One region of the Aeromicrobium tamlense genome, then DNA from elsewhere that is predicted to be linked to it. Evidence: riboswitches for the same ligand, from Rfam matches in the RefSeq annotation. Region 1 holds a riboswitch; the other holds the start of a gene.
The links. Region 1 has a riboswitch for cobalamin ahead of BJ975_RS06780 (VWA domain-containing protein). Riboswitches for the same ligand answer to the same signal wherever they lie in the genome.
Positions count from the first base shown of each region.

Region 1 (14,805 bases):
GTCATGAGTCTCCCTTGACGATGGACCACTGGCTGACGGCGCGGGCGGGCGTCCAGCCGGTGAAGGTGCCGAGCGGCTCGGCGCGCTCGACGTGGAGGCGGACGAGGTCGCCGCCATGTCGACGGTACCGATCGAGGAGGACGGCCTCGGTCTCGGCCGTGACGGCGTGGACGACGAGCCGGCCGCCGGGCAGCAGCGCCGTCCAGCACGCGTCCAGCACGCCGTCGACCGTGGCGCCACCCCCGACGAAGACCGCGTCGGGTCGCTCGAGGCCGGACAGCGCGGCGGGTGCGTCGCCCTCCACGACCTCGAGGCCCGGGACACCGTGGGCGTCCGCGTTCCGGCGCACGCGGGTCGCCCGGTCGGGACGGGACTCGATCGCGATCGCACGGGCGCTGGGCCACGCGCGCATCCACTCGACGCCGATCGAGCCGCTTCCGGCGCCGACGTCCCACAGCAGCTGACCGGGAGCCGGAGCGAGCCGCGCGAGGGCGCTGGCGCGCACGTCGCGCTTCGTGATCTGGCCGGCGTGGTCGAAGGCGTCGTCGGGCAGCACGCCGCCGACGGCCCAGCCGGGTCCGGCGCCACGGACCTCGACGGCCAGCACGTTCAGGCGCGGGGCGGTCGCGTGCCAGGCGTCCGCGGTGCCCTCGATCCGGGTCTCGTCCGCGCCGCCGAGGTCCCCCAGCACGACGAGCCGCGAGGCGCCCCAGCCGAGGTCGGTCAGCAGCGTCGCCACGGCCGCGGGGGTGGACTCGTCGCTCGACAGCACGAGCAGGCGGCCGTGCGCGGACAGGGCAGGAACGACGAGTCGCACGTCCCGTCCGACGACGCTGACGACGCCCACCGACTCCGCGGGCCAGCCCATCCGGGCGCGCGCCAGCGCCACCGACGACACCGCCGGCACGATCACGACGCGCTCGGTCCCGAGCAGGTCGATCAGCGTCGTGCCGATGCCCGAGACCAGCGGATCACCGGACGCGAGCGCCACCACGGGACCCTCGGCCGCCGCCACGAGATCGGGCAGTCCGTCCCGCAGCGGCGACGGCCACGGACGGCGGATCTGGCCCGGGATCGCGGGGACGCCGGCCAGGTGCCGGTCGCCGCCGAGCAGCGTCCGCGCGCCCTCCACGATCGCCCTCGACGAGGCCGGCAGACCGGCCCAGCCGTCGGCCCCGACGCCGACCACGGTCACGTGCACGCTCATGGTCGAGGACCCTAGCCCGGTCGTCCCGGCCACCGGGCCCCCCCGTCCGGTCCGCCACGGATGCGTCTAGGGTGATCGCGAAGGTTCGAGGTGCCCCACGGCCGTTTGGCCACGGGGAGAATCTGGGAAGCCGGTGAGAATCCGGCACAGGGCCCGCTGCGGTGACTCAGGCACAGATCTGGGAAGTCCGAAGACCGGCCTCGATCCGACCCGGGGCGCAATCCGCGTCCCGGACCGACATGGCAGATCGAGCGGGAGCCCTACATGCCAGCGCAGTATCCGTTTTGTGCCGTCGTCGGCTCCGACGACATGACCCTCGCCCTCACCCTGGTCGCGATCGACCCGCTCATCGGCGGCGTCCTGGTCCGCGGGGAGAAGGGCACCGCCAAGACCACCACGGTCCGCGGCCTCGCCGAGGTGCTGCCCCCGGTGCGCGCCTATGACGGTGATCGGTTCTCGATCGATCCCGCGGACCCCGACGCCGTCTCGCCCGACGGTCCGTTCGGCGCCGTGACGCCGGTCGTCGAGCGCCCGGTGCGGCTGGTCGAGCTGCCCGTGGGTGCGAGCGACGACCGGGTCACCGGATCGCTCAAGCTCGACTCCGCCCTGCGCGACGGCCGCGTCGAGCTCGAGCCCGGCCTGCTCGCGCGCGCCCACCGCGGCCTGCTCTACGTCGACGAGGTCAACCTGCTGCACGACCACCTCGTCGACCTGCTGCTGGACGCTGCCGCCACCGGCCGCGTCAGCATCGAGCGCGACGGCGTCTCCGCCGAGCACGCCTCGCGGTTCGTGCTGATCGGCACCATGAACCCCGAGGAGGGTGAGCTGCGCCCGCAGCTGCTCGACCGGTTCGGCCTCACGGTCGAGGTGGCCGCGCCGCGCGATCCCGCCCTACGGGTCGAGGTGGTGCGCCGCCGGCTGGCGTTCGACACCGACCCCGAGGGCTTCGCGGGGCGCTGGGCCGCCGAGCAGGAGCTGCTCCGCACTCGCCTCGCCGACGCCCAGGGGCGGGTCCGCGACGTCGTCCTCGACGACGAGACCCTCACCACGATCGCCGAGATCTGCGCCGCGTTCGACGTGGACGGACTGCGCGCCGACCTCGTGACCGCCCGCACGGCCGCAGCCCACGCGGCATGGCAGGGCCGCACGCAGGTGACCCGCGAGGACGTCCGGGTCGCCGCGCGCCTCGCTCTCCCCCACCGCCGCCGGCGCAACCCGTTCGACGAGCCGGGCCTGGACGAGGACCGCCTCGACGACCTGCTCGGCTCCGACGAGCCCGACCCCGGTCCGGACGGGCCGGACGACGACGGCCCCGGTGGCGACGGCGGCTCCGACGACTCCCCGCCCGACGGCACCCCACCCGAGACTCCCCCGCAGGAGAGCTCCGAGTCGCCCGACGACGAGCGCCGTCCCGCGCCGGCCGGTGCCGGCTCGGTGGCGTCCGCCGGCGAGCCCAGCCGCGCCCGGCTGCTCGTGGTCCGCGGCACGGGCGAGGGCCAGTCCGGGCGCCGCTCGCGCGCTCGCACCGCGCAGGGGCGTGTCGCCGGCGTCCGGCACGACGGCGAGCCCACCGGCCGGCTCCACCTGCCCGCGACGATCGCCGCCGCGGCTCCGCACCAGCTCGCCCGCCGGGGACTCGTCGACGGCCGGGGACTTGCACTCGACATCTCCGACGTGCGCCGCGCCGAGACCGTCGGCCAGGAGTCGAACCTCGTGCTGCTGTGCGTGGACGCCTCCGGGTCGATGGCCGCGCGCCGCCGGATGGAGCAGGTCAAGACCGCGGTGCTGTCACTGCTGCTGGACGCGTACCGCCGCCGCGACAAGGTCGCCCTCGTGACGTTCCGCCAGCACGACGCCGAGATCGTCCTGCCGCCCACCGGGTCGGTCGAGGTGGCGTCCCGCCGGCTCGCGGACCTGCCAGCCGGCGGCCGCACGCCACTGGCCGAAGGGCTGCACCGGTCCGCCGAGGTCGTCCGCCGCGAGGCGCTGCGCGACCCGTCCCGCCGTCCTCTGCTCGTGGTCGTCACGGACGGCCGCGCCACGTCCGGCCCGAATGCCCTCGCCCGGGCCCACCACGCCGCCCGCCACGTCGCCGCGGCCGGGATCCAGAGCGTGGTCGTGGACTGCGAGTCGGGGCGCTTCCGGCTCGGGCTCGGAGTCGAGCTCGCCACCCACCTGCAGGCCGAGCACGTGCCGCTGGGCGAGGTGACCGCCGACGGCCTCACCGGCGTCGTCCACGCGGCCACCGCGCCGCGCGAGGGGGTGGCCTGACATGCCGCAGGGTCAGCCCCTGGTCGTCCCGGACGACGGCCTCACCACCCGCCAGCGCCGCAACCGGCCGCTGCTGATGGTCCACACCGGGAACGGGAAGGGGAAGTCGACGGCCGCGTTCGGCCTCGCCATCCGCGGCTGGAACCAGGGCTGGGACATCGGCGTCTTCCAGTTCGTGAAGTCCGCGAAGTGGCGCATCGGCGAGCAGACCGTGCTCGAGCGCCTCGCCCGACTCCACGAGGAGACCGGCGAGGGAGGACCGGTCGAGTGGCACAAGATGGGCTCGGGCTGGTCCTGGAGCCGCAAGGGCGGCACCGAGGCCGACCACGCCGCGGACGCCGCCGAGGGCTGGGCCGAGGTCAAGCGCCGGATCCGGGCCGAGCGGCACCGGCTCTACGTCCTCGACGAGTTCACCTACCCGATGCAGTGGGGCTGGGTGGACGTCGACGACGTCGTCGAGACGCTCGCGAACCGTCCCGGCAGCCAGCACGTCGTGGTCACCGGACGCCGTGCCGACGCCCGGCTGGTGGAGGTCGCCGACCTCGTGACCGAGATGACCCACGTGAAGCACCCCATGGACGTGGGCCAGAAGGGTCAGCGAGGCATCGAGTGGTGACCCTGCCACGGGTCCTCGTGGCAGCCCCGGCGTCGGGGCACGGCAAGACGACGATCGCGACCGGCCTGATGGCCGCGCTCGCCGCCCGCGGGCACGTCGTCTCCGGCCACAAGGTGGGCCCCGACTACATCGACCCCGGCTACCACGCGCTCGCGACCGGCCGTCCCGGCCGCAACCTCGACCCGCACCTGACCGATCCGTCCCTCATGGTCCCGCTCCTGCTCCACGGCGCGCGCGGGGCCGACCTCGCCGTCGTCGAGGGCGTGATGGGGCTGTTCGACGGCCAGATCGGTGGCGACGGCTTCGCCTCCTCGGCCCACGTCGCCGCGCTCACCCGGACGCCCGTCGTCCTGGTGGTCGACGTCTCGCACGCGTCGCGCAGCATCGGCGCCGTCGTCCACGGGATGGCCACCTTCGAGCCCGGCGTGACCATCGCGGGCGTCGTGCTGAACAAGGCAGGATCGTCGCGGCACGCCACCGAGGTCGTGCGGGCCGTCGAGCGCACGGGAGTCCCCGTCCTCGGCGTGCTGGGTCGCGACCAGGGCGTCAGCGCTCCCTCGCGCCACCTCGGGCTGGTGCCCGCGGCGGAGCGCGACGAGGCCGCCGCCGCACTCGACCGCCTCGCCGAGCAGGTGACCGCGGGCATCGACCTCGACGCGGTGCTCGACGTCGCGCGGACGGCTCCCGCGCTGACCGAGGACCCGTGGAGTCCCGCGGACCACATCATGCGGGTCGCGGACAACTCGCCCGTCGTCGCCGTCGCGGCCGGTCGCGCCTTCACGTTCCGCTACGCCGAGACCACCGAGCTGCTCGAGGCCGCCGGCTGCACCGTCGTCCCGTTCGACCCGGCCCACGACCGACGCCTGCCCGACGGCACGCGCGGGATCTACCTCGGTGGCGGCTTCCCCGAGGTGCACGCCGCCGCCCTCAGCGCGAACACGAGCCTGCGCGCGGACCTGCGCGAGGCGGTCCTGGACGGCGTGCCGACGGTGGCCGAGTGCGCCGGCCTGCTGTACCTCTGCCGCTCGGTGGACGGTCACCCGATGGTGGGCGCACTCGACGCGGACGCCGTCATGACGCCCCGCCTCACGCTGTCGTACCGGCGTCCCACCCTCCACGGCGATCAGCTGCTGGGCGCCGCCGGCACCGAGGCCACCGCGCACGAGTTCCATCGCACGACCGTGACGCCCGTGCACGGCGACCGACCGGCGTGGTCCGTCGACGGGAGCGCGGTCGGCTTCGCGGGGCCCACCCTCAGCGCCTCGTACCTGCACCTGCACTGGGCCGGTCACCCGCAGCTCGCGCAGTCCTTCGCCGGGGCGGTGGCGGCGGCCGGTCCCCACACGGGCGCCGTGGCGGTCGACGTGCTGCCGCAGGAGCCCGCGACGACCGAGCGCCTCGACGACCCGCTGCGCCACCACGGCGACGCGGAGCTGGGCGACGGCCTCGTCGACCTCGCCGTCAACGTGAGCCGGCTCCCCCGCCCGGACTGGCTGGAACGTGCCCTGGCGGAGGGCGTCGCCGCGTCGACCTCCTACCCCGACGCGACCGCGGCCCACGCGGCGGTCGCCCGTCGTCACGGGCGCGGGATCGACGACGTGCTCGTCACGGCCGGCGCGGCAGAGGCGTTCCTGCTGATGGCTCGCGCGCGCAGGTGGCGTCGACCTGTCGTGGTCCACCCCCAGTTCACCGAGCCGGACGTGGCGCTGCGCTCCGCCGGGCACGACGTCACGCACGTCGTGTGCCGTGCCGAGGACGACTTCGCCCTCGTCCCCGAGGACGTGCCCGAGGACGCCGACCTCGTCGTCGTGGGCAATCCCACGAACCCGACCGGACGCCTCCATCCGGCCGCCGTGCTGCGCGCACTGTGCCGTCCGGGTCGCGTCGTCGTGGTCGACGAGGCGTTCATGGACTTCGTCCCGGGCGAGACGCAGAGCCTGGCTGCGCACCGCGTTCCCGGCCTGCTGGTCGTGCGCAGCCTCACCAAGCTCTGGTCGATGCCGGGCATCCGCGCGGGCTACGTCGTCGGGGATGCCGCCGTCGTCGCCGACCTGCGGGTCCAGCAGGCTCCGTGGTCGGTCAGCACGCCCGCGCTGCACGCCGTCGTGGCCGCCACCGGGCCGCAGGCCGCGGCCGAGACCTACGGGCGCGCCCGCCAGGTGGAGGTGCACCGTCGCGTCCTCGTCGACGGGCTGGCCGAGCTCGGCGTGCCCACCGCGGCGTCCTCCGGCCCGTTCGTCCTGGCCCGCGCCGGGACGGGAGCCCACGCACGCCTGCGCGAGGCGGGGATCGCCGTGCGCCGCGCCGACACCTTCCCGGGCCTCGACGACGGCTGGGTGCGCCTCGCCGTCCGCGAGCCCTCCGTCACCCGCCACCTGCTCACCACGTGGGGAGTCCACACCGCATGCACCTGAACGCCACCGGCCTGTCCGTCCTCGTCCTCGAGGGCGCCGAGCATGCCGTCCCCACCGTCGCGAGCCTCCTCGGCGACGGCGCGTCCGTCACGGTGCGCGCTCCATCCGTCTGCACCGCCCTCCAGGACCTGGCGCAGCGCGGCCACCTGCGCTGGACGCGCGACGAGGTCGATGAGGGCTCGTTCGACCTGGTCGTCCGCCACCTGGCGAGGCCGGTCGCCCGCGAGTCCGCCGGTGCGACGACCGGTCGCGTCACCCTCGTCGGCGCCGGGCCCGGCGATCCCGGTCTGGTCACGGTCGCCGGACGCGCCGCGATCGAGACCGCCGACGTCGTGGTCGCCGACCGGCTGGCGCCGTGGGAGGCCCTCGCCTGGGCGCCCGCCCACGCCGAGGTCGTCGACGTCTCGAAGATCCCCTTCGGACGGTCGACCAGCCAGGACGAGATCAACCGGATCCTGGTCGACCACGCCACGGCCGGGCGCCACGTCGTCCGGCTCAAGGGCGGCGACTCGTACGTGTTCGGCCGCGGCTTCGAGGAGGTCCAGGCCTGTGCCGCCGCCGGCATCGCCACGACCGTCATTCCCGGCGTCACCTCCAGCGTCGCGGCGCCCGAGCTCGCCGGCGTCCCGGTGACGCACCGCGGACTCGTCCAGGGCTTCACCGTGATCTCCGGCCACGTGCCTCCGGGCCACCCCGACTCGACGATCGACTACGCGGCGCTCGCCCGCTCGGGCACCACGCTCGTCGTCCTGATGGGCGTGCGCACGCTTCCCGCGATCACCGAGGCGCTCCTGGACGCGGGACTCGACGGCGGCACGCCGTGCGCGCTCGTCGCGGACGCCAGCCTGGCCGGCCAGCGCAGCCTGCGCACCACCCTCGCGAAGGCAGCGTCCGACGCCGCGACCGCAGGGATCGGGGCACCGGCCGTCGCGGTGATCGGTCACGTGGCGGCGCTCGAGCCGTGATCCGTTGGCTGCGGCACGGCGAGTCGACCTGGAACGCCGCGGGCCGGCTCCAGTACGGCAACCCCACCCCACCCCTGACCGAGACCGGACGACGCCAGGCGCGTGACGCCGCCGACCGGCTGCAGGGCGCACCCGTGTGGATGCTGCTGTCCTCCCCCGCTCGGCGTGCGGTGGAGACCGCTGAGATCGTCGCCGAGGTACTCGATCTCCCGGTCGAGCTGGACGACCGGCTCGTCGAGCGCGGACGGGACGAGACCGTCGAGTCCGTCCGCTCCCGCCTCGCCGATCTGCTCCACGAGCGCGGCGACGGACTGCTGGTCGTGAGCCACGGCGACACCATCGCGATCGCGGTCGAGCAGCTGACGGGGGTGCCGTGCGCCGTCCCGCAGAACGCGCAGGTCCACGTCACGGACCCTCTGGTCGAGGGTCCCCCGGGGCTGCTAGCCTCGTCACGCCTTGCTGACAGGAAGCCGGTGTGATTCCGGCGCAGTCGCGCTACTGTGACGCCCCTTGGGGCGGAGCCAGACCCTCCAGCCGGGCGAAACATCCATCGATGGGACGCAGCATCCCCAAGGAGTGTCACATGCCTCAGGCAACCGCGGCCGTTCCCGCCGCCCTTCCGCAGATTCCCGTCACGGCCCTCGCGCCCTGGACGGTCTTCTTCTCCCTGCTCACCGTCGTGGTGCTGTTCTTCGTGGGCGCCGAGCAGGGTGCGTTCTCGGTCCTCGAGGGAACGCTGGTGCACGAGTGGGTCCACGACGCACGTCACGTCATGGGCTACCCCTGCCACTGACGCGCTCGCGCGTCCTCCTCGCCCGGCTCTCGCCCGGGCGCCCACCGGGACCTCTCCCGGATCCACCCAGCTCCACCGGTCGCGGCGACTCGTGCCGCCGCGACCGGTCCACGAACGGAACCCTCATGAACCCTCGCACCTTCCTGGTCCACGGCCTGATCGCCGGTCTCGTCGCCGGCTTCGCGGCCTTCCTCGTCGCCCACGTCGTCGCCGAGCCCCAGATCGACGCCGCCATCGCGCTGGAGGAGGCCGCCTCGGCCGAGCCCGCCGAGCACGGTCACGACGGCGACGCCGCCCCGCACTCCCACGACGACGAGGCCGGAGGCCACAGCCACGGCGAGGAGGCCGAGGTCTCGCGCGGCACGCAGTCCACGTGGGGGCTGGCCACCGGCACGATCCTGCTGGGCACCGTGCTCGGCGGCGCCACGGCGCTCGCGGCAGCCTTCGCCCTGGGACGTCTGGGCTCGCTCGGCGCTCGGGGGTCCACCGCGGTCGTCGCCCTCGTCGGCTTCGTGGCCACCGGCCTCGTGCCGTTCCTGAAGTACCCGTCGACGCCACCTGCCGTCGGCAGCGGCGACACGATCGGAGAGCGCACCGCTCTCTACTTCGGCTTCTGGGCCGTCAGCCTCGTCGCGGCGATCGTCGCCGTCGTCGTCGCCCGTCGCCTGGCCGACCGACTCGGCGGCTTCAAGGCGGTCGTCCTGGGCGCCCTGGGCTACCTCGTGGTGGTCGTGGCCGTCGGGCTGGCGCTGCCGACGGTCAACGAGGTGGGCGACTTCCCGGCCGACACGCTCTGGTACTTCCGCCGCGAGTCGCTCGTCACCGTCGCCGTGCTCTGGGCGGTCCTCGGAGTCGTCCTCACCGGTCTCGTGGGACGCGACGCCGACCGTGCCATGCACGACCGGCGTCGTCGCGAGGCGGCCGCGGCCCTGTGAGCCGGGCGCGCGCCACCGGGATCCTCCTCGGCTTCCTCCTCGACCGGGCACTGGGCGACCCCGCCCGGCTTCACCCCGTCGCGGGACTCGGCCGGTTCGCCGCCACGGTGGAGCAGGTGAGTCATCGCGACCACCGCGTCGCCGGGGTGGTGCACCACGCCGCCGTCGTCGGCCCGCTCGTCGTCGGGGCGGTCGCCGCGGAGCGGGTCTGTCGCCGGCCGTGGCAGCGCGTCCTGCTGACGTCCGCGGCCACGTGGGCGGTCCTCGGTGGCCGGTCACTCGTGCGCGAGGGCGAGACCATCGCGGCGCAGCTGGAGCGCGACGACCTCGCGGCGGCACGGCGTCAGGTGACGCACCTGGTGGGCCGCGACCCGAGCGGACTCGACGCGGACGGCGTGAGCCGCGCAGCCGTGGAGTCGTTGGCCGAGAACACCTCCGACGCCGTCGTCGCGCCGCTCCTGTGGGGCGCGGCGCTCGGGGTGCCGGGCCTCGTCGGCTACCGAGCGGTCAACACGCTCGACGCGATGGTGGGCCACCGCAGCCCGCGCTACGAGCGGTTCGGCTGGGCCAGCGCGCGGGTGGACGACGTCGCGAACCTGGTCCCGGCGCGGGTCTCCGCGGCACTCGCGGTGGTGCTCGCACCGGTCGTCGATGGGCGTCCCGCGGACGCGTGGACGGCCTGGCGGCGCGACGCCCGGAGCCACCCGAGCCCGAACGCCGGACCGGTCGAGGCGGCCTTCGCCGGAGCGCTCGGGGTGACGCTGGGTGGCGTCAACGACTACGCCGGACGGCTCGAGGACCGGGCGCGGATGGGCGACGGGCCCGCTCCCGACGTGGCCGACCTCCCCCGCGCGACGCGGCTCGCCACCGCGGTGGCGTGGGCCTCGGCCTGCGTCAGCGTGCTGCTCGCGCTCGCACCCAGGCGCGGGCTGCCGCGGCGTCGCGCACGACGCTGACGCCTTCCGGCGCCCCGGCGCGACGCACCACCACCACGGGGACCCCGCGCTCGGCGGCGACGTCCAGCTTGGCCTCGGTGTGGGAGCCGCCCGAGTCCTTCGTGACCAGCACGTCGGCCCCGGTCATCGCCTCGCGCTCGTGCTCGAGGGTGTACGGACCGCGGCTCTGGACGAGCGTCCACGTCGCGGGCAGCTCGATCTCGGGCGGGTCGACGACGCGCACCACACAGGCGAGGTCACGCAGCGGCTCGACGAAGCGGTGCAGGGACTGACGGCCCACGGTCAGGAACGGGCGCTCGCCGAGCGTGGCCGTCACCCGGGCGGCCTCGTCGTGGTCGTCGACCCAGTGCCACGCGCCGGCGTCCGCCCGCGCCGACCAGCCCGGACGCTCGAGACGCACCAGTGGGACGTCAGTGCGCCCGCACGCGGCCGCGGCGTTGCCGCTGATGGTCTCGGCGAACGGGTGGGTGGCGTCCACCACGACGTCCACCCTTGCGTCGCGCAGGTGCGAGGCCAGCCCGTCGATCCCGCCGAAGCCGCCGATGCGGACCTCGCCCTCGGGCAGTCGCGGACGGGCCACCCGGCCGGCCAGCGACGTCACGACGTCGTCGCCGTCCTGCACCAGCAGCTCGGCCAGGGCGCGGGCCTCCCGCGTGCCGCCCAGCACGAGGACCCTCACGCGTGCGGTCCGATCGTGGGCACGGCGGGCGCGCCCTGCTGCGCGAGCTGGAGCAGCGCGTCGACGTCGAGGTGCTGCTCGGCGAGGTCGCCGAGGAGGTCGAGTCGGCACTCGCGCGCGGCCGCGAAGCTGACGCCCGAGGCGCTGAACGAGCCGCCGCGCGATCGTGCCGCGAGGTCGAGGACCGCGGTCCGGAGGTCGTCGGACTCCAGGCTCCCGTGCCACATCGTGCCCAGCACCGCGCCGACGCGCGCACCGCCGAGGAACTCCTCCGCGCCCGCGTCGCGGCTGATCCGGCCGTGGTGGATCTCGTAGCCACCGGCGGCGGCGCCCAGCGCCTCGCCCTCGGGCAGTCGCAGTGTCTTCTCGGCTGCGAACGTCGTCTCGACGGGAAGCAGCCCCAGTCCCGCGACGCTGGTCGGCTCGCCCGCCTCCACTCCCTCGGGGTCGTGCACGTGACGGCCGAGCATCTGGAATCCGCCGCAGATGCCCAGGACGGCGCGGCCCGACTCGGCGTGGCGCGTGATCGCGCGATCGAGGCCGCGCATCCGCAGCCAGGCGAGGTCGGAGACCGTCGCCCGCGTGCCGGGAAGCACCACGAGGTCGGCGTCGGCGAGGTCGCGCGGATCGGCGGTGAACACCACGTCGACGTCGGGCTCGAGGCCGAGCGCGTCCACGTCGGTGAAGTTGCTGATCCGGGGCAACCGGATCACCGCGACGCGCAACGCGCCCTCGGCGCTGGTCCGGCGCCCTTCGAGGTCGAGGGCGTCCTCGGAGTCCAACCACACGTCGGGGCTCCACGGCAGGGTGCCGAGGACCCGTCGGCCGGACAGGTCCTCCAGCTGCCGCAGGCCGGGCGCGAGGAGTGACTGGTCGCCGCGGAACTTGTTCACCACGAAGCCGGCGACGAGCGCCTGGTCGGCGGGCTCGAGCAGGGCCACGGTGCCGTAGAACGCGGCGAAGACGCCACCGCGGTCGATGTCGCCGACGACCACGACGGGCATGTCGGCGTGCCGGGCCAGGCCCATGTTGACGTAGTCGCCGGCACGGAGGTTGATCTCGGCCGGACTGCCGGCGCCCTCGGCGACCACGACGTCGAACCGCGACGCGAGGTCGTCGAACGCGGCGTGGGCGGCTGTGGCCAGGTGGGTCCGGCCGCCGATGAACTCGCGGCTGCTGATCTCGCCGGCGGGCTCGCCCATCACGAGCACGTGGCTGCGGCGGTCGCCGCCCGGCTTGAGCAGGACGGGGTTCATCGCGGCCTCGGGCTCGGCGCCGGCGGCGAGGGCCTGGACCCACTGCGCGCGCCCGATCTCGGCGCCGTCGGCGCACACCATCGAGTTGTTCGACATGTTCTGCGCCTTGTACGGCGCCACGCGCAGGCCGCGTCGGGCGAAGGCCCGGCACAGGGCCGTGGTCACGAGGCTCTTGCCCGCGTCGGACGTGGTCCCGGCCACCAGGATCCGGGCGCTGCGGCGGGGCTCGGGGTGCACGGTTCCAGTATCGCGGAGGCCTACGCTGTGCTCGTGACCGGTTCCCCCACCTCGAAGCCGCTCCTGGCGATGCTGCACCTGCGCACCTCGCGACCCGCAGCACCTGACTTCCAGGTCGCCCTCGATGCGCTCAACGCGCCCACCGTCCGGGTGGCCGAGCAGCTGGGCTGGGAGGTCGTCCCCGTGGCGTCGGCCGAGGTCGACCGCTCGGTCACCGCCGCACTGGTCGCGCGGGCCGACGCCGTGGTCGTGATGGGCGGCGAGGACGTCGACCCGTCGCTCTACGGCGGCCCCAGCACGTATCCCGGCTCCGGCCACCACGAGCCGCTGGCCGACCTCGCCCACCTCGACGCCGTGCGCGCCTGCATCGAGACCGGCACTCCCCTGCTGGGCATCTGCCGCGGGCTGCAGATCATGAACGTCGCGCTGGGCGGCACTCTCGTCCAGCACCTCCCCACCAGCGCGGGGCACCGCGCCACGGGCGACGACCACTTCGTCCGCAACCGCGTGACCGTCACGGACGCGTCGCTCGCCACCGTCGTGGACGCCCGCGAGGACGTCCGCTGCACCCACCACCAGGCGGTCGACCGGCTCGGCGACGGCCTGGTGGTCGCCGCCCTCGCCGCGGACGGCGTCGTCGAGGCCGTCGTGCACGAGACGGCGCCCCTCACCGGCGTGCAGTGGCACCCGGAGCACCCGCAGACCGCCGACGCCCAGCTGGCGCCGCTGCTCCTGCGTCTCGCGTCGCAGCTCGACGACGGCTCGCTGACTACGGTCGCCTGAGGCGCGCCCGGTCGGCGGCGAACCCGGCGACGTCACGCACGGTCGACTCCAGCGCGGCCGGCAGCCAGTGCCGGAAGATGACGTCGGCGCCGTGCACGAGCCCGACGTTGATCCGCGCCGCGACGTCGACGCCGGCCCGTGCCAGCCTCCGGGCGAAGACGAGGCCCTCGTCGCGCAGGGGGTCGAGCTCGTTGACCGCGACCACGAACGGCGGCAGTCCCCGCAGCTCGTCCTCCGAGGCGAAGTACGGCCAGGCGATGGGGTCCTCGGCGTGCTCGCCCGAGGGGTCGTAGGCCCGCACGAGCAGTGCCATGCCGCCGTTCTCGATGAAGTACCCGTCGTTCTCGACGAGCGACGGGAGCTCGGCGAGGCGGCGCTCGTGGTCCCAGCCGTAGCCGCCGCTGATGTACGGGATGCTCGCGTAGACGCCGTCGATGGCGGACAGGCGCCCGCGGCGCTTCGCCAGCAGCGTCGTGGCGATCGCGAGGTTGCCGCCTCCCGACTCGCCCTGCACGACGACGCCGGACAGGCCCAGCGACTCCCGGTGCTCGTCGACCCACAGCACGGCCGCGAGGCAGTCCTCGACCCCGGACGGGAAGGGGTGGTGTCCCTCGGCGGTCCAGGCGTTGCGGAAGTCCACCATCACCACGACGGAGCCGGCGGCCGCGAGATCCGTGCACCAGCGGCGGTGGACGCGGTTGTCGGTGGTGAGGATCGTCATGCCGCCGCCGTGCGTGTAGACCAGGCCGGGCAGCACGCCCTCCACCCCGGCGGGCCGGAAGACGTGCAGCGTGATCTCGTTGCCGTCGACCCCGAGGATCGTCTCGGTCGAGGTCTCGACGTCGTCGCGGTCCGTGGGCAGGTCCAGGGCGATGGAGTCGTAGACGGCCTGGAAGCCGTCGTGGGACGCGCCCACGGCGGCCAGGACGGTCGGCAGGTCGTCGCTCGCCGAGACCGGCGGTGCAGCGGCCACCTCGTCCAGGCCGAAGGTCGCGAGCGCCTCGACCATGGCGGGCGAGAACCGCGGGTCCGTCCGCGGACCGCTGGACTCGTCGCCGAGGCGGCCGGGAGGGGTGTAGGTGGAGCGTTCGGGGGTCACGGTCATGGCGGGCACCTTTGTGGCGTGGGTCACGTTTGGATCGGATCCTAGGACCGAGAATGCAACATGGCAACCCCTTTGTTACATCTGGGCGGTGAGTCCTCAACCTCACTCTGGATGGAGCGGTGAGTCCTCAACCTCAACGGACCCGTCAGAGGTTGAGGAGGCACCGGACCGCCGCGGGAGGGGTTGACCACTCACCGCTCGAGCAGCGGTCCCGGAGGTCGAGCGGGCGGAGTCACGGCCGGAGCAGGGCCTCCAGCACGCGCTGGGCCGCCTCGGGTGCGGGTGGTGCGCCGGTGATCGTCGGCAGGTAGACGTAGGACTCCACGAGCCGCACGCACGCGTAGGCCAGGTCGTGGGCCGGCACCGAGTCGGTGGTGCGACCCTCCGCGACGTCGACCTCGACGTATGCGCGGACGGCGTCGACGAAGCGTGCGTGGAAGCCGTAGTCGGCCGTGGTCATCACCCGCATGAGGAACGCGTTGTTCTCCTCGTTGAAGCGACGGACCTCGGGCCAGGAGAACATCGCGCGCAGGAACCCGCCCAGCACGAGCGGGACCCGCGGGCCGGGCACGTCGCGGGCCGCCTCCC
Region 1 covers NZ_JACBZN010000001.1:1,344,525-1,359,329, forward strand. The annotation lists gene cobM (precorrin-4 C(11)-methyltransferase) at 1-5, opposite strand, end outside; gene cbiE (precorrin-6y C5,15-methyltransferase (decarboxylating) subunit CbiE) at 2-1,207, opposite strand; cobalamin riboswitch at 1,279-1,424, shown strand; gene BJ975_RS06780 (VWA domain-containing protein) at 1,472-3,478, shown strand; gene cobO (cob(I)yrinic acid a,c-diamide adenosyltransferase) at 3,480-4,094, shown strand; gene BJ975_RS06790 (cobyrinate a,c-diamide synthase) at 4,091-6,508, shown strand; gene cobA (uroporphyrinogen-III C-methyltransferase) at 6,712-7,473, shown strand; gene BJ975_RS06800 (histidine phosphatase family protein) at 7,470-7,952, shown strand; gene BJ975_RS06805 (CbtB domain-containing protein) at 8,057-8,266, shown strand; gene BJ975_RS06810 (CbtA family protein) at 8,392-9,201, shown strand; gene BJ975_RS06815 (cobalamin biosynthesis protein) at 9,198-10,157, shown strand; gene BJ975_RS06820 (cobalt-precorrin-6A reductase) at 10,096-10,836, opposite strand; gene BJ975_RS06825 (cobyric acid synthase) at 10,833-12,329, opposite strand; gene BJ975_RS06830 (gamma-glutamyl-gamma-aminobutyrate hydrolase family protein) at 12,363-13,112, shown strand; gene BJ975_RS06835 (alpha/beta hydrolase fold domain-containing protein) at 13,099-14,217, opposite strand; gene BJ975_RS06840 (QsdR family transcriptional regulator) at 14,450-14,805, opposite strand, start outside.

Region 2 (14,805 bases), 1.3 Mb from region 1:
ACGCTCCTCGAGGCGCGCGCCGCGGGCATCACCGTCGACGCGGCAGTCGTCGACCGCACCGTCGCCGCGATCGTCGCGGCGCAGGCCGCCGACGGCTCGTTCGTCGGCAACGGCGTGGCCAACACGAACTCCACGGGCCTCGCCGCGTCGGCGCTCGCCCGTGCGGGCCGCACGACCGAGGCCGCGAAGGCCGCGGCGTACGTCGCGCGCCACCAGGTCACCGAGGCCACGGGCGGCAAGCTCGCGTCCGAGCTCGGTGCGGTCGCCTACGACGGCGCCGCGCTGACCGCCGGCCGTGAGGACGGCATCGACGAGTTCGCGATCGACCAGTGGATCCGCGCCTCGGCGCAGGCCGCCCCGGCGCTCGCGCTGCTCTCCGCGCCGAAGGCCGCGGTGTCGGTGCCCAAGTACGTGCGCTCGGGCAGCACCCTGAAGGTCACCGCCAGCGGTCTGGCCGCCGGCTGGAGCAGCACGGCTCGCGTCTCGGGTGGCACCTCCGCCCGCGCCGTCGTCCCGGCCGCGGGTCGCGCCACGTTCACGGTGCGCGCGCCGAAGGGCACCGCGAAGCGTGCGGTCGTCGTCGGCGACGCCACCGGCCGCGCCGTCGCGACCTCCTCGGTGCAGGTGCTGGCCGCCAAGAAGCTGCGCGTCTCGTCGAAGTCGACGGTGCGCCGTGCCAAGGTGCAGAAGGTCGTCGTCCGCGGCCTCGTCGCCGGCGAGCCGGTGCGCGTCTACTACCGCGGCAAGCTCGTCAAGCGCGGCGTCGCGTCGAAGGCCGGCAGCTACACGTATCGCCTCAAGGTCGGCAAGAAGGTCGGCCGGACGAAGGTCATCGTCCGCGGCGCCTATGCCGAGCGCAACGGCGTGCGGGTCTTCCGGGTCGTGAAGTGACCCGTCTCGTCCATCGCCTCCTGGCGGCGACCCTCCTCGGGGTCGCCGCCGGGCCGGCGGCGCTCAGCGCCCCCGCGCACGCCGCCGCGTGCACCGGCGGGAAGGGCGTGACGGTCGTCGTCGGGTCGAGCGTCGGCTGCGACGCCACCGGCGGCGGAGTCGCGGCGAGCAACTTCGCCGACGCGGGGCACCAGCTGAGCTTCGCGTCGCGCGCCCCCGGTTTCGTGTGCCGGGTCGACGGCGCGCCGGCGTCGGACCCTTGCGTCGAGGCGTCCCCAGCCGACGCCTACTGGGGCCTGTTCTGGTCGGACGGGAAGAAGGGAACGTGGACCTACTCCAGTCTCGGCGTGACCTCCTTGAAGGTGCCGCAGGGCGGGTCGGTCGCGTTCGTGTTCCAGGACTCCTCGTCGCGGACGTGGCCCTCGGTCAAGCCCCCGGTGGCGGCCCCCGCCCCCACGCCTCCGCCCTCGCGTCCCACCTCCGCCAGCCCGAAGCCCGGTTCGAAGGAGCAGGGGTCGAAGGCGTCGACTCCGAAGCGGTCGACGCCTTCGACGCGGGCCGCGAGCCCGGCCTCCTCGGCTCCCTCGGCCACGGCGAGCGCGTCGGCGGGGGCGACCCCGTCCCCCTCGACGGCGACGCCGTCCGCGAGCGCCTCGACCGCCACCCCGAGTGCGTCGGCTCCCGCGGCCTCGGCCGGGACGGACGACGACGTTGCTGGCGCGCCCGCCGTGCAGCCGACCGCGGCCGAGGGGTCGGATGCGACCTCGGGCGCCGCGCTCGCGACCGCGGCCGCCGTGGTGGTCGTGCTGGCCGCCGCGGGGGGAGTGGTCTGGTACCGCCGCCGGGCGGGCTGAGGGCGCGGTGCGAGTAGACTCCTGACGTTGGACCAACGTCCGGCGCAGGGGAAACCGGTGCGATTCCGGTGCTGTGCCGCAACCGTCAGCCCCGCCCTCCCGGGCGGTGCGAGCCGGGAACCCGCGCCGGGACGCCGCCACCAGATGTTGTCGAGCAGCGACGGGTGGGCGAACCGCCCTCGTGGACCTCGCCCCCGTCCCGTGGGGAAGGGGACCGGATGACCGCCGTCGTCGACCCCACCCCCACCCGGCCGCCAGCGGCCACCGGACGGCCGCGGCGCGAGCTGCATCCCGGCGCCTGGTGGCTGTGGGCGCTGGGGCTCGCGGCCGGTGCCTCGTTCACGCTCAACCCGTTCCTGCTGCTGGTCACGGTCGCGATCGCGGCGCTCGTCGTGGCCGCCTGCCGCGGCGATGCGCCGTGGGCGCTGTCGTTCCGGTACTACCTGTACTTCGGCCTCGTCATCGTGGTCATGCGGGTCGTGTTCCGGATCCTGCTCGGTGGCGGCTCCGCCCCCGGCGACCCCGTGCTGTTCTCGCTGCCCGAGATCCCGCTGCCGGAGGTGGCCCGCGGGATCCAGCTGCTCGGCGACGTCACGGTCAACGAGGTCCTCGTGGGCCTGTACGACGGCATGCGGCTGGCCACGCTGGTGATCTGCGTCGGCGCGGCGAACTCCCTGGCCAACCCGAAGCGGCTGCTCGCCTCGGCCCCGCCGGCGCTCTACGAGGTCGGGGCGGCGCTCGTCGTCGCGGTCTCGGTCTTCCCCCAGCTGGCCGAGAGCGTGCGCCGGGTCAACCGCGCCCGCAAGCTGCGCGGTGACGCCAGCCGCGGCACCGGCGCCATGCACCGCATCGTCATCCCCGTGCTGGAGGACGCGCTCGACCGGTCGATGACGCTGGCCGCGGGGATGGACGCGCGCGGCTACGGCCGCAGCGGCACCGCCACGCAGCGCGACCGGTTCGCCACCGGCGTGCTCATGCTGGTCGGCCTGTTCGGGCTGAGCGTCGGCACCTACGGCTACCTCGACGGCACCGCGCCACGGATCCTGTCCTACCCGATGCTGGCGCTGGGCCTCGTGTTCGCCGTGCTGGCGCTGCGGTCGGCGGGCCGACGCGTGCAGCGCACCCGCTACCGCCCGCAGCGCTGGCACCTGGCCGAGTACCTCACCGCGGGCTCGGGCCTCGCCGTCGCCGTGGGGCTCAAGCTGCTGTCCTCCGAGCAGATCGCCGTGATCTACCCGAGCGTGCCGGGCTGGCCACCCGTGAGCGTCCTGTCGCTGGCCGTCGTGGCGATCGGGATCCTGCCGGTGTTCGTCGCGCCGCAGGCCCCCTCCGCCCACGACCACGTCGGAGGTGACGACGCATGATCCGCTTCGACGACGTCTCGTTCTGGTACGAGGGCGCCAGGCGTCCCACCTTGCGCGACGTCGGCCTCGAGGTCGAGGAGGGCGAGCTCGTCCTGGTCTCGGGCCGCACCGGCTCGGGCAAGTCCACGCTGCTCGGCATGCTCAACGGACTCGTGCCGCACTTCACCGGCGGCACGCTCGCCGGCGACATCCACGTCGACGGCGCCTCGATCCTGGGCCGACCGCCGCGCGAGCTGGCGCACCTGGTCGGCTACGTCGCCCAGGACCCGGTCTCGGGCTTCGTCGCCGACGTGGTCGAGGAGGAGCTCGCCTACGGGATGGAGCACCTCGGCCTCGACCCGCAGACGATGCGCCGCCGCGTGGAGGAGACGCTCGACCTGCTCGGCATCGCCGACCTGCGCCGCCGCTCGGTGCGGTCGCTGTCCGGAGGCCAGCAGCAGCGGGTCGCGATCGGCTCGGTGCTGACGATGCACCCGCGGGTCCTCGTGCTCGACGAGCCGACCTCGGCCCTCGACCCCACCGCGGCCGAGGACGTGCTCGCCACGATCGCGCGCCTCGTCGACGACCTGGCGCTCACCGTCGTCGTGGCCGAGCACCGCATGGAGCGGGTCGTCCCGTTCGCCGACCGCCTGGCCGTGGTCGAGGACGGTCGGGTCCGCATCGGCGAGACCGCCGACCTGCTGGTCGACGCGCCCGTCGCGCCGCCGCTGGTCCATCTCGGCCGGCTCGCCGACTGGAGCCCGCTGCCGCTGTCGGTGCGCGAGGCCCGCCGCCGGGTCAAGCCGCTCGCCGCGCGCCTCGGGCCGCCGCCGGTGCACGTGCCGTTCGAGCGCCCGCCGGCGCTGCGGGCGCGCGGCGTCACCGTGCAGTATGGCCGCTTCACCGCGGTCGACGACGTCGACCTGCAGGTCGGCCACGGCGAGGTCGTCGCGCTGATGGGCCGCAACGGCTCGGGCAAGAGCTCGCTGCTGTGGGCCGTGCAGGGCACGGGCGACCGGGTGGACGGCGTGGTCGACGTCGACGGCGTCGACCCGGGTGACGTCCGCCCGTCCGAGGCGCGCATGCTCGTCGGCCTCGTCCCGCAGACCGCCGCCGACCTGCTCTACCTGGAGACCGTCGACCGCGAGTGCGCCGCTGCCGACGACCAGTCCGGCGTGGCGCCGGGCTCGTGCCGTGCGCTGCTCGACCGCCTCGCCCCGGGCATCCCCGGCGACCGCCACCCGCGCGACCTGTCCGAGGGGCAGAAGCTCGCGCTGGTGCTGGCGATCGTCCTGACGGCGCAGCCCGCGGTGGTCGCGCTCGACGAGCCCACGCGCGGTCTCGACTACCCCGGCAAGGCCGCGCTGGCGGCGATCCTGCACGACCTCGCCGCCGAGGGACGCGGCGTGGTCGTGTCGAGCCACGACGTCGAGTTCGTCGCCTCGGTCGCGGACACCGTGGTCGTGATGGCCGAGGGCGAGGTCGTCTCCACCGGACCGGTCCGCACCGTGCTGGCCGAGTCGCCCGCGTTCGCCCCGCAGGTCTCCAAGGTGCTCGGCCGCGACTGGCTCACCGTGGACGAGGTCGCCGCCGCGCTGCCGTCGGAGGTCGTCCGATGACCTCGCCGCGGCACACCGCCGTCCCCGTCACGCCGCGCTCCGCGCTCGTGCTGGCGGCCGCCAGCGTCGCCGGCCTGCTCATGCTGCTGTGGCCGCTGATCTTCACGCCGGCCGAGGGCCAGACGCGCGTCGACCAGCCCTTCATCTTCATGGCGCTGATGCCCGTGGTCGTCCTGGTGGTCGTCGCCGAGCTGTCGGAGGGCGGCCTGGACTCCAAGGCGCTCGCGATGCTGGGCGTCCTCAGCGCGATCAACGCGGCCGTCCGTCCGCTGGGCGCGGGCGTCGCCGGGGTCGAGCCGATCTTCTTCCTGCTGATCCTCGGCGGGCGCGTGTTCGGTCCGGGCTTCGGCTTCGTGCTGGGCTGCACGAGCCTGTTCGCGTCCGCGCTCCTGACGTCCGGAGTGGGCCCGTGGCTGCCGTTCCAGATGCTCTGCGCCGCGTGGGTGGGGATGGGCGCGGGCCTGCTGCCGCGCCGCGCCACGGGCCGGGCCGAGATCGCGGTGCTGGCCGCCTACACGGTGGTCGCGGCGTTCGCGTACGGGCTGCTGATGAACCTGTCGTCGTGGCCGTTCACGCTGGGCATCGCGATCCCCGGCGCCGAGGACTCCCTCGCGATGGTGCCCGGCGACCCCGTCCTGGAGAACCTTCAGCGCTTCCTCGTCTTCACCCTGCTCACCTCGTTCTGGGGTTGGGACCTCGGCCGCGCGATCACCAACGCGCTGCTGGTCGTGTTCCTGGGCCCCGCCGTCCTGGCCACGCTGCGGCGCGCCGCCCGGCGTGCCCGCTACCTCCTCAAGGAGTCCACATGAAGAGCCTGCTCGCCCGCCTCGCCGCGGCCACCCTGCTGTCGACCGGCGCGATCGCGCTGCCGACGGCGGCGTCGGCCGAGGACCACGGGTCCTGCGACGCGGCCTCGGACGTGCCGGTGGTGCTGGAGTTCGGCACGCTCGACGGCGAGGACCGCGTGCTGTGCGCGAAGGACGCGGCGGGCGACACCGGCCTAGAGGTCCTCGATGCCGTGGACCTGGAGACCGAGGAGACCACCGCCGCGATGCCGATGGTGTGCCGCATCGAGGGTCAGCCGACGCCGGAGCAGGAGAAGTGCGGCAACGCCCTCAACGGCCCCGGCTACTGGGCGTTCCTCGTGGCGAAGGAGGACCAGGACTGGGGCTACGCGTCGGTGGGCCTGCAGGAGTACGAGGTCGCCGAGGGCGACTTCATCGCGCTGAAGTACCACCTGATGGCCGACGGCGAGACCGTCGAGGTCGCCGTCCCGGCGAGCGTCGAGACCCGCGCCGCGGCCGAGGTCACCCATGACTCCGCGTACCAGAGCGATCTCACGGTCATCGAGGACGACGACACCCCGCTGGCCGCCATCGCGCTGCCGATCGCCATCGCCGCCGCGCTGCTCGTCGCCGTCGCCGCCTTCGTCGTCGGCCGCCGGCGCCGCGGCTGACCCCGCCCCGTCCCGAGATGTGCTCCGATTTCGACCTTTCAGACCGGTTGAAACGTCGACATGGGAGCAAATCTCGGGGGGCGAGGTGAAGCGGAGGACTCAGTCGGCGGCGGCCAGCAGCTCGGCGCTGGCCTGCTCGATCGCCTCGGGGGAGAGGGCGTGGCCGATGGCCATCGCCGCGGCGCCCAGGACGCCGGACTGCTCGCCGCTGACCGACGGCACGATCCGCAGGTGCTCGGTGGCCAGCGGCAGCGACCGGCGGTAGACCTCCTCGCGGATGCCGGCGATGAGGTGCTCACCCGCCTCGGCGAGCGCGCCGCCGATCACCACGACCGACGGGTTGATGAAGTTCACGATCATCGCCAGGACGTCACCGATGTCGCGGCCCGCCTGGCGCACCGCCTGGATCGCCTCGAGGTCGCCCGCGCGGACGAGCTCGACCACGTCGGTGGCCTCGGTGACCCCGGTCCGCCCCAGCTCGCGTGCGATCGCCGGGCCGGCCGCGAGCGCCTCGAGGCAGCCGACGTTGCCGCAGCGGCAGACCACGTCGCTGCTGCGCGACACCCGGATGTGGCCGATGTCGCCCGCGGTGCCCTGCCCGCCGCGCTGGAGCTCGCCGCCGGCGATGATGCCCGCGCCGATGCCGGTGGCCACCTTGATGAGGATGAGGTCGTCGATCTCGGGGAACTGGGTGTCCTGCTCTCCCAGCGCCATGATGTTCACGTCGTTGTCGATCAGCACGGGCACGTCGAACGAGCCGCGCACGAACTGCGGCACGTCGAACCGGTCCCAGCCGGGCATGATCGGCGGGTTGATGGCGCGCCCGGTGGAGTGCTCGACGGGCCCCGGCAGGCCGATCCCGATCCCGGCGAGGTCGCCCAGCGGGCGCTCGGTCTGCAGCAGCAGCCGCTCGATCGTGGCGGTGACCCAGTTCAGGACGGGCACGGGGCCGTCGGCGATGTCGAGGTCCTGGCGCTCCTGGGCCAGCACGGCGCCCGACAGGTCGACGATCGCCGCGCGGGCATGACGCGCGCCGAGGTCGATCGCGGCCACCACGCGGGCGGCGGTGTTGACCGCGAGCAGTGACGGGGGACGCCCGCCGGTGGAGCTCCGCCCGCCATAGGGGGTGATGAGACCGAGGCGCAGCAGCAGGTCCACGCGGGACGCGACGGTGGAGCGGGCCAGGCCCGTCGACTCCGCCAGCTCCGCGCGGGTCATGGGCCGACCCTCGCGCTGGAGCAGGGCGAACACGTCGCTGGTCTTCACGGGGGTGATTCAACCACTCGGGCTTTTGAACGTCTAGCGCACAACTTCTGCCGACTTCTCGACAGAAGTGGAGATCTGTGTCACAGTGCAACCGTGAACGACGCTGTCCTGAACGAGCGGGGGACCCCGCCGGTGCTGCGCGTGCGCGGCGTGACGAAGTCCTTCGTCGGCAACCCGGTCCTGCACGGCGTGGACCTCGACCTGGTCCCCGGCGAGGTCCACGGACTCGTGGGCGAGAACGGCGCCGGCAAGTCGACCCTCATGAAGATCCTCGCAGGCGTGCATCCCGCGGACTCGGGGTCGGTCGAGCTCGGTGGCGAGCCCGTCGCGTTCACCCACCCCGTCCAGGCGCAGCGCGCCGGGCTCGCCACCGTCTTCCAGGAGTTCAACCTGCTGCCCGAGCGGACGATCGCCGAGAACATCTATCTTGGTCGCGAGCCGCGCCGCCGCGGACTCGTGGACACCCGCGGGATGGAGCGTCAGGCCGGTGAGCTGCTGCGCGGCCTCGGCATCGAGGGCCTGCGCCCGTCGCGTCGCGTACGGTCCCTCTCGGTGGCCGAGCAGCAGATCGTCGAGATCGCGAAGGCCGTCAGCTTCGACGCCCGCGTCATCCAGATGGACGAGCCCACGGCCGCGCTGGCCGACCACGAGGTCGAGCTGCTCTACCGCATCGTGCGCGAGCTGACCTCGCGCGGCGTCGCCATCGTCTACGTCTCGCACCGCCTGCGCGAGGTCCTCGACCTGTGCGACAACGTCACGGTCCTCAAGGACGGCCGTCAGGTCGACACGCGCCCCGCGTCCGAGCTCGACGAGGCCACGCTCGTGCGCCTCATGGTCGGCCGCCCCATGGACTCGTTCTTCCCCGATCCGGTCCCCGGCACCACCGTCGGCGAGCCGCGGCTGGAGCTGCGCGGCGCCGGCAACGGCTACGTCGACGGCATCGACCTGACCCTGCGCGGCGGCGAGATCGTCGGCATCGCGGGCCTCCAGGGCTCGGGCCGCACCGAGCTGCTCGAGGCGATCTTCGGCATCGAGCCGCTCGCCCGCGGCGAGATCGCGATCGACGGCGTCGTCACCCCGATCGGCACGCCGCGTCGCGCGATCCGCTCGGGCCTCGCGCTGGTGACCGAGGACCGCAAGGCCACCGGCCTGGCGCTGCACCAGTCACTGCTCGACAACGCGCTCGGTGTCGTCCGCGCCGTCTTCCCCCGCCGCACCGACGCGGTCCGCCGCGACGTCCCCGAGCTGTTCGGCTCGCTCTCGGTCTCGGCGCGCGCGCTCAGCCAGGAGGCCCAGCTGCTCTCCGGCGGCAACCAGCAGAAGGTCGTGCTGGCGCGGTGGCTCGCCACCGACCCGCGCGTCGTCCTGCTCGACGAGCCCACCCGCGGCATCGACGTCGGCGCGAAGCACGCGATCTACGAGGTCATGCGCAGCCTCGCCGCCCGCGGCGTCGCGGTCCTGATGGTCTCCAGCGAGCTGCCCGAGGTGATCGGCATGTCCGACCGCGTGCTGGTGATGCGCGACGGCCGGCTGGCGGGGGAGCGGCCCGGCGGCTCCGACGAGGAGTCGATCCTGTCGCTCGCCGCCGGCCTCGACGAGGAGGTGGCCTCATGAGGGCCCGGCTCGCTGCACTCGACTCCACGATGATCGTCTGGATCGTGCTGCTGATCTCGGTGGTCGTCGGCTCGATCATCACGGCGATCGAGGGACGCAACTTCTTCAGCGTCGGCAACATCGACAACGTCCTGACGACGATGACGATCCTGGGCCTGATCGCGATCGGCCAGACCCTGGTGATCCTCGCCGGCTCGCTCGACCTGTCGGTGCCGTTCGTGGTCAGCCTCTCCAGCGTGCTGGCGGGCGGGATCATGGCCGGCCAGACCTCCAACATCGTGCTGGGCGTGGTCGCGGCGCTGGCCGTCGCGGTGGTCTTCGGCCTCGTGAACGGCCTCATCGTCAGCCTGCTGCACGTGCACGGCTTCATCGCGACGCTCGGCACGGGCCTCGTCGTCTCGGGCTACCTCGGCTCGAACTACCAGGGCAGCCACGGCTCGGCGCCGTACGCGTTCCGGCTGCTCGACGCGACCCGGATCGGACCGGTGCCGGTCGCCACGCTCATCATGCTGGCGTGCGCGGGCCTGGCCGTCCTGATGCTGCGCCGCACCCGCCTGGGCCACCACCTCTACGCCGTCGGCGGCAACGCCGACGTGGCACGCATGTCGGGCCTGCGGACCCAGGTGCCGATCATCGCGGCGCACGTCATCTGCTCGGTGACCGCGGCGCTCGCCGGTCTGCTGCTGCTCGCGCGCCTCGGCGTCGGCCAGCCGACGGTCGGCTCGCAGGGCGGCTACGACCTCATGTCGATCGCGGCCGTCGTGCTCGGCGGCACGCTGCTCGCCGGAGGCAAGGGCAGCATCGTCGGCACGATCGCCGGCGTCGGCATCTTCGCCGTCCTCGACAACGTCATGGGCGTCATGGAGCTCAACCCGTTCCTCAAGGACGTCGTGCGCGGCATCGTCATCGTCGTCGCGGTGGCCGTCTACGCGCGCCGGGAGATCGACCGGCGGCCCGAGCGCTTCGGGTCCGCCGCCCCCGCCGAGACCACGGAGGTGGCCCGATGACCACGCGCGTGCTGCCCGTCCACGAGACCACGTTCGGTCGCCGGTCCCTGGCGGCCCTGGCCACCCCCGGCGGCGGTGTCTTCCTGCTCGTGATCGCCCTGCTGCTCGCGATCATGGTCTCGAACCCGAGCTTCGCCGACGGCAACACGCTGATCCGCTTCGCCGGCCGCACGGCGCCGATCGCGATCGCGGCGATGGGTCAGTACTTCGTCATCGTCAGCGGCGAGTTCGACCTGTCGATGGGCGCGGTCATCGCCGCGCAGGTGGTGCTCGCCGGCAACGTCATCGGCCAGGACGAGGCCAACATCCTCCCGGGCCTGCTGCTGATGTTCGTCGTCGGCGCGCTGATCGGTCTGGTCAACGGCCTGGCCACCACGCTGCTGCGGGTGCCGAGCTTCATCGTGACGCTCGGCATGATGCTGTCGCTGACCGGCCTCGTCCGCTACGTCACGGGCGGCGCCGCCACGGGCAACCCGTCCGACCGCTTCCGCGAGATCGGCCGCGGGGGCATCCAGGACGTGCCGCTCGTCGGGACGATCCCGTACCCGCTGATCGTGCTGATCGCCGCGGGCGCGTTCGCCGTGTGGCTCATGCGGCGCCCGTACGGCCGCACCCTCATCGCCGCCGGCGACAACCCCGAGGCCGCCCGCTTCTCGGGCACGCCGCTGTGGTGGACGAAGACGCGCGCCTTCATGATCTCCTCGCTGTCCGCCACCGTCGCGGGCATCCTGCTGGTCGGCTACGCCGGCGTCCACCCGTCGGTCGGCTCGGGCTACGAGTTCGCCGCGATCACCGCGGTCGTGCTCGGCGGCGTGGTCCTCGGCGGCGGGCGCGGCTGGGTCCTCTCGGCGGCCGCCGGCGCGTTCGCCCTGGAGCTGCTCTTCGTGCTGCTGAACAGCCTGGGCATCGAGTCGACGTGGCGCGACACCGTGCAGGGACTCATCATCATCGTCGCGGTCGCCCTGGCCGGCCGCGCGTGGCAGGGCGCCGTCCGCCGGCGGCCCTCCGTGACTTCTCCACCCACCCCACCCCAGCCCGCGACGGGCGATACGACAGGAGAGAACTGATGCGAGCATCGATGAGAGGGGTACTCGTGTCGGCCGCGGCCGTGCTGGTACTCGCTGCCTGCAGCACGGACGACGTGTCCGACGCGGGCGACGACGACTCGGGTTCGAAGGACACCGAGTGGTTCGTGCAGGCGGACTTCGACCGCCAGAACGAGCAGCGCAGCGCGACGTTCGAGGGAGACGCCGCGACCCCGTGGCTGCAGTACATCGACGGTGACATGACGGACACCTCGAAGTTCAAGTCCGAGGGCGCCAAGAAGGTCTGCTTCGCCAACGCCTCGATCAGCAACCCGTGGCGCCAGACCGGCTGGATCACGATGCAGCAGCAGCTGAAGGTGCTCCAGGACGAGGGCGTCGTCTCGCAGATGGAGACCCGCGACGCGCAGGACTCCGACGACACGCAGATCGCGGACATCGACTACTTCATCAAGGAGGGCAACTGCGACGCCTTCATCATCTCGCCGAACTCGACCGCGGCGATGACCCCGGCCGTCGAGCGCGCCTGTGAGACGGGCAAGCCGGTCGTCGTGTTCGACCGTGGCGTCGACACCGACTGCGCCACGTCGTTCATCCACCCGATCGGTGGCTACGCGTGGGGCATCGACACGGCCGAGTTCCTGGTCGACAACCTCGAGAAGGGCGACAAGGTCGTCGCGCTGCGCATCCTGCCCGGCGTCGACGTCCTGGAGACCCGCTGGGCCGCCGCCGAGAAGATCTTCGAGGAGAACGACATCGAGGCCGACGACCAGTTCACGGACGCCGACCCGACGAAGATCAAGCAGATCATCACCGACGCGATCAACTCCGACGACATCAAGGGCGTCTGGATGGACGCCGGTGACGGTGCCGTCGCCGCGATCGAGGCCTTCGAGGACGCCGGCAAGGACTACCCGGTCATGACCGGTGAGGACGAGATGAGCTTCCTGCGCAAGTGGGAGGAGACCGGTCTGACCGGACTCGCGCCGGTCTACTCGAACTTCCAGTGGCGCACCCCGCTGCTGGCGGTGCAGAAGATCTTCGCGGGCGAGGAGGTGCCGACCGAGTGGGTGCTGCCCCAGTCGCCGATCACCGAGGACGACCGTGCGGACTACCTGAAGGCGAACGACGGCATGCCCGACGGGCACTACGCCAAGTTCGGCGGCGAGGACCTCCCGGGCTTCCCGAAGGCCTGGCAGGACCGCTGACCGTGTCCGGGTGGCGGCGACCCGCCGCCACCCGGCCCACCCCGTCCCTCTCGACAGGAGCTCTTGTGCGCAGCATCGGCATCAACACGTGGGTCTGGCAGTCCCCGCTCACCGACGCCACGGTGGAGGCCCGCCTGGAGCACGTCGCCGCGCTCGGCTTCGACGCGGTCGAGCTCCCGCTCGAAGGACTCGGCGACCTGACGCCCGCCGTCGTCGGGCCGGTGCTGGAGCGCACCGGGCTGGTGCCGCTCGTCGTGGGCGCCATGGCTCCCGGACGCGACCTCGTGGAGGCCGACGGCGCGGCGGTCGCGGCGACGCAGGACTACCTGCGTGGCTGCGTCGACCTCGCCTCCGGCATCGGCGCGGCCGCGGTCTGCGGACCGTTCTACGCGGCCACCGGCCGCACGTGGCGGATGACCCCGGACGAGCGGCGGTCCGCCTACGCGCAGTGGCGCGAGCACCTCGCGCCGGTCGTCGAGCACGCGGCCGAGAGCGGCGTGCGGATCGGCATCGAGCCGCTCAACCGCTACGAGACCTCGCTCGTCAACACCGTGGCCCAGGCGCTCGAGGGACTCGACGGCCTGCTCGGCCCGTCGCTGGGCCTCGCCCTGGACACCTACCACCTGAACATCGAGGAGCGGTCCAGCGCGGACGCGGTCCGGGCGGCCGGCGAGCACCTCGTGCACGTGCAGGTCTGCGGCAGCGACCGCGGCGCACCCGGAGGCGACCAGACCGACTGGCCGGCCCTGATCGCCGCCCTCGACGAGGTCGGGCACACCGGCCCACTCGTCATCGAGAGCTTCACCGCCGAGAACGCCTCCATCGCGACGGCGGCCTCGATCTGGCGCCCGCTCGCGCCCACGCAGGACGACCTCGCCCGCGACGGTCTCGCCTTCCTGCGCGACCTGACCCGGACGGAGGCGGCGTGATGAGCGCGCGCGAGCTGCGGGTGGCCGCCATCGGCTACTCCTTCATGGGCCGGGCCCACTCCAACGCCTGGCGCAACGTCGGCGCGTTCCACCCCGACCTTCCCGCCGTGACCCAGCAGGTCCTCGTCGGTCGCGACGAGTCCGCCGTGCGCGGCGCCGCGCACCAGCTGGGCTGGCGCGAGTGGGCCACCGACTGGCGCGACGTGGTGACCCGCGACGACGTGGACGTCGTCGACGTCTGCACGCCCGGCCACCTCCACCACGAGATCGCGCTGGCCGCCCTGCGCGCCGGCAAGCACGTGGTGGTCGAGAAGCCGCTCACCAACACGATCGACCAGTCCGTCGAGCTCGTCGCCGCGGCGCAGGAGGCGCGCTCGCGCGGGGTGCGCTCGATGGTGGGGTTCAACTACCGCTGCGTGCCCGCGCTGGCGCTCGCCCGCGAGGTCATCGCGGAGGGCCGGATCGGCGAGGTGCGCCAGGTCCGCGCGTCCTACCTCCAGGACTGGCTCGTCGACCCGGACGCGCCGATGACGTGGCGGCTGCGCAAGGAGCAGGCCGGGTCCGGCGTGCTGGGCGACCTCGGCTCGCACGTCGTCGACCAGGTCCGCTTCCTGCTCGACGACGAGATCGCGAGCGCCTCGGGCCGCCTCGAGACCTTCGTCGGGTCGCGCCCCGGTCCCGCCGGCCCGGAGGACGTGACCGTCGACGACGCCGCGTGGGCGCTGCTCGGCACCGGTCGTGGCGCCGTGGTCAGCCTCGAGGTCAGCCGAATGGCCGCGGGCCGCAAGAACGCGCTGCAGATCGAGGTCTACGGCTCCCGAGGCTCGGTCGCCTTCGACCTCGAGCGCCTCAACGAGTTGTGGGTCGACACGGGCCAGGGCCGCACGCGCGTCCTCGTGACCGAGCCCGACCACCCGCACCTCGCCGCCTGGTGGCCGCCGGGCCACGTGCTGGGATGGGACCACACGTTCACGACGCAGGCCGCCGGGTTCCTGTCCGCGATCGCCTCGGGCGTCGACCCGGCACCGTCGTTCGAGGACGGGCTCGCGGTGCAGCGGGTGCTCGACGCGATCGAGCGCAGCGCCGTGGCGGGCCGCGGCACGGTCGAGCTCGCGCGATCCTGATCATCGAAGGAGACACCATGGGCAAGCGCTTCACCCTCTTCACGGGCCAGTGGGCCGACCTCACCCTCGAGGAGGTCGCGGAGCTCGCGGCGCGCTGGGGGTACGACGGTCTCGAGATCGCCGTGTCGGGCGAGCACCTCGACGCGTGGCGCTGGGACGACGACGAGTACGTCGAGGGGCGCCTGGAGATCCTGCGCCGCCACGGGCTCGGCTGCTGGGCGATCTCGAACCACCTGAAGGGCCAGGCGGTCTGCGACGACCCGATCGACGACCGGCACCGCTCGATCGTGGGCCCGCGCGTGTGGGGCGACGGTGACCCCGAGGGCGTCCGCCGGCGCGCGGCCGAGGAGATGCAGCACACCGCGCGCCTTGCGCAGCGGATGGGCGTCGACGTCGTGGTGGGCTTCACGGGCTCGTCGATCTGGCAGTACGTGGCGATGTTCCCGCCGGT
Region 2 covers NZ_JACBZN010000001.1:2,671,936-2,686,740, reverse strand. The annotation lists gene BJ975_RS13255 (prenyltransferase/squalene oxidase repeat-containing protein) at 1-891, shown strand, start outside; gene BJ975_RS13250 (hypothetical protein) at 846-1,082, opposite strand; gene BJ975_RS13245 (hypothetical protein) at 1,223-1,555, opposite strand; gene BJ975_RS17015 (hypothetical protein) at 1,620-1,745, shown strand; cobalamin riboswitch at 1,753-1,888, shown strand; gene BJ975_RS13240 (energy-coupling factor transporter transmembrane component T) at 1,964-3,109, shown strand; gene BJ975_RS13235 (ABC transporter ATP-binding protein) at 3,106-4,707, shown strand; gene BJ975_RS13230 (ECF transporter S component) at 4,704-5,516, shown strand; gene BJ975_RS13225 (hypothetical protein) at 5,513-6,163, shown strand; gene BJ975_RS13220 (ROK family transcriptional regulator) at 6,263-7,429, opposite strand; gene BJ975_RS13215 (sugar ABC transporter ATP-binding protein) at 7,523-9,043, shown strand; gene BJ975_RS13210 (ABC transporter permease) at 9,040-10,050, shown strand; gene BJ975_RS13205 (ABC transporter permease) at 10,047-11,117, shown strand; gene BJ975_RS13200 (substrate-binding domain-containing protein) at 11,129-12,301, shown strand; gene BJ975_RS13195 (sugar phosphate isomerase/epimerase family protein) at 12,367-13,230, shown strand; gene BJ975_RS13190 (Gfo/Idh/MocA family protein) at 13,230-14,354, shown strand; gene BJ975_RS13185 (sugar phosphate isomerase/epimerase family protein) at 14,372-14,805, shown strand, end outside.
Region 2: another riboswitch for cobalamin. It lies ahead of BJ975_RS13240 (energy-coupling factor transporter transmembrane component T); the one in region 1 lies ahead of BJ975_RS06780 (VWA domain-containing protein).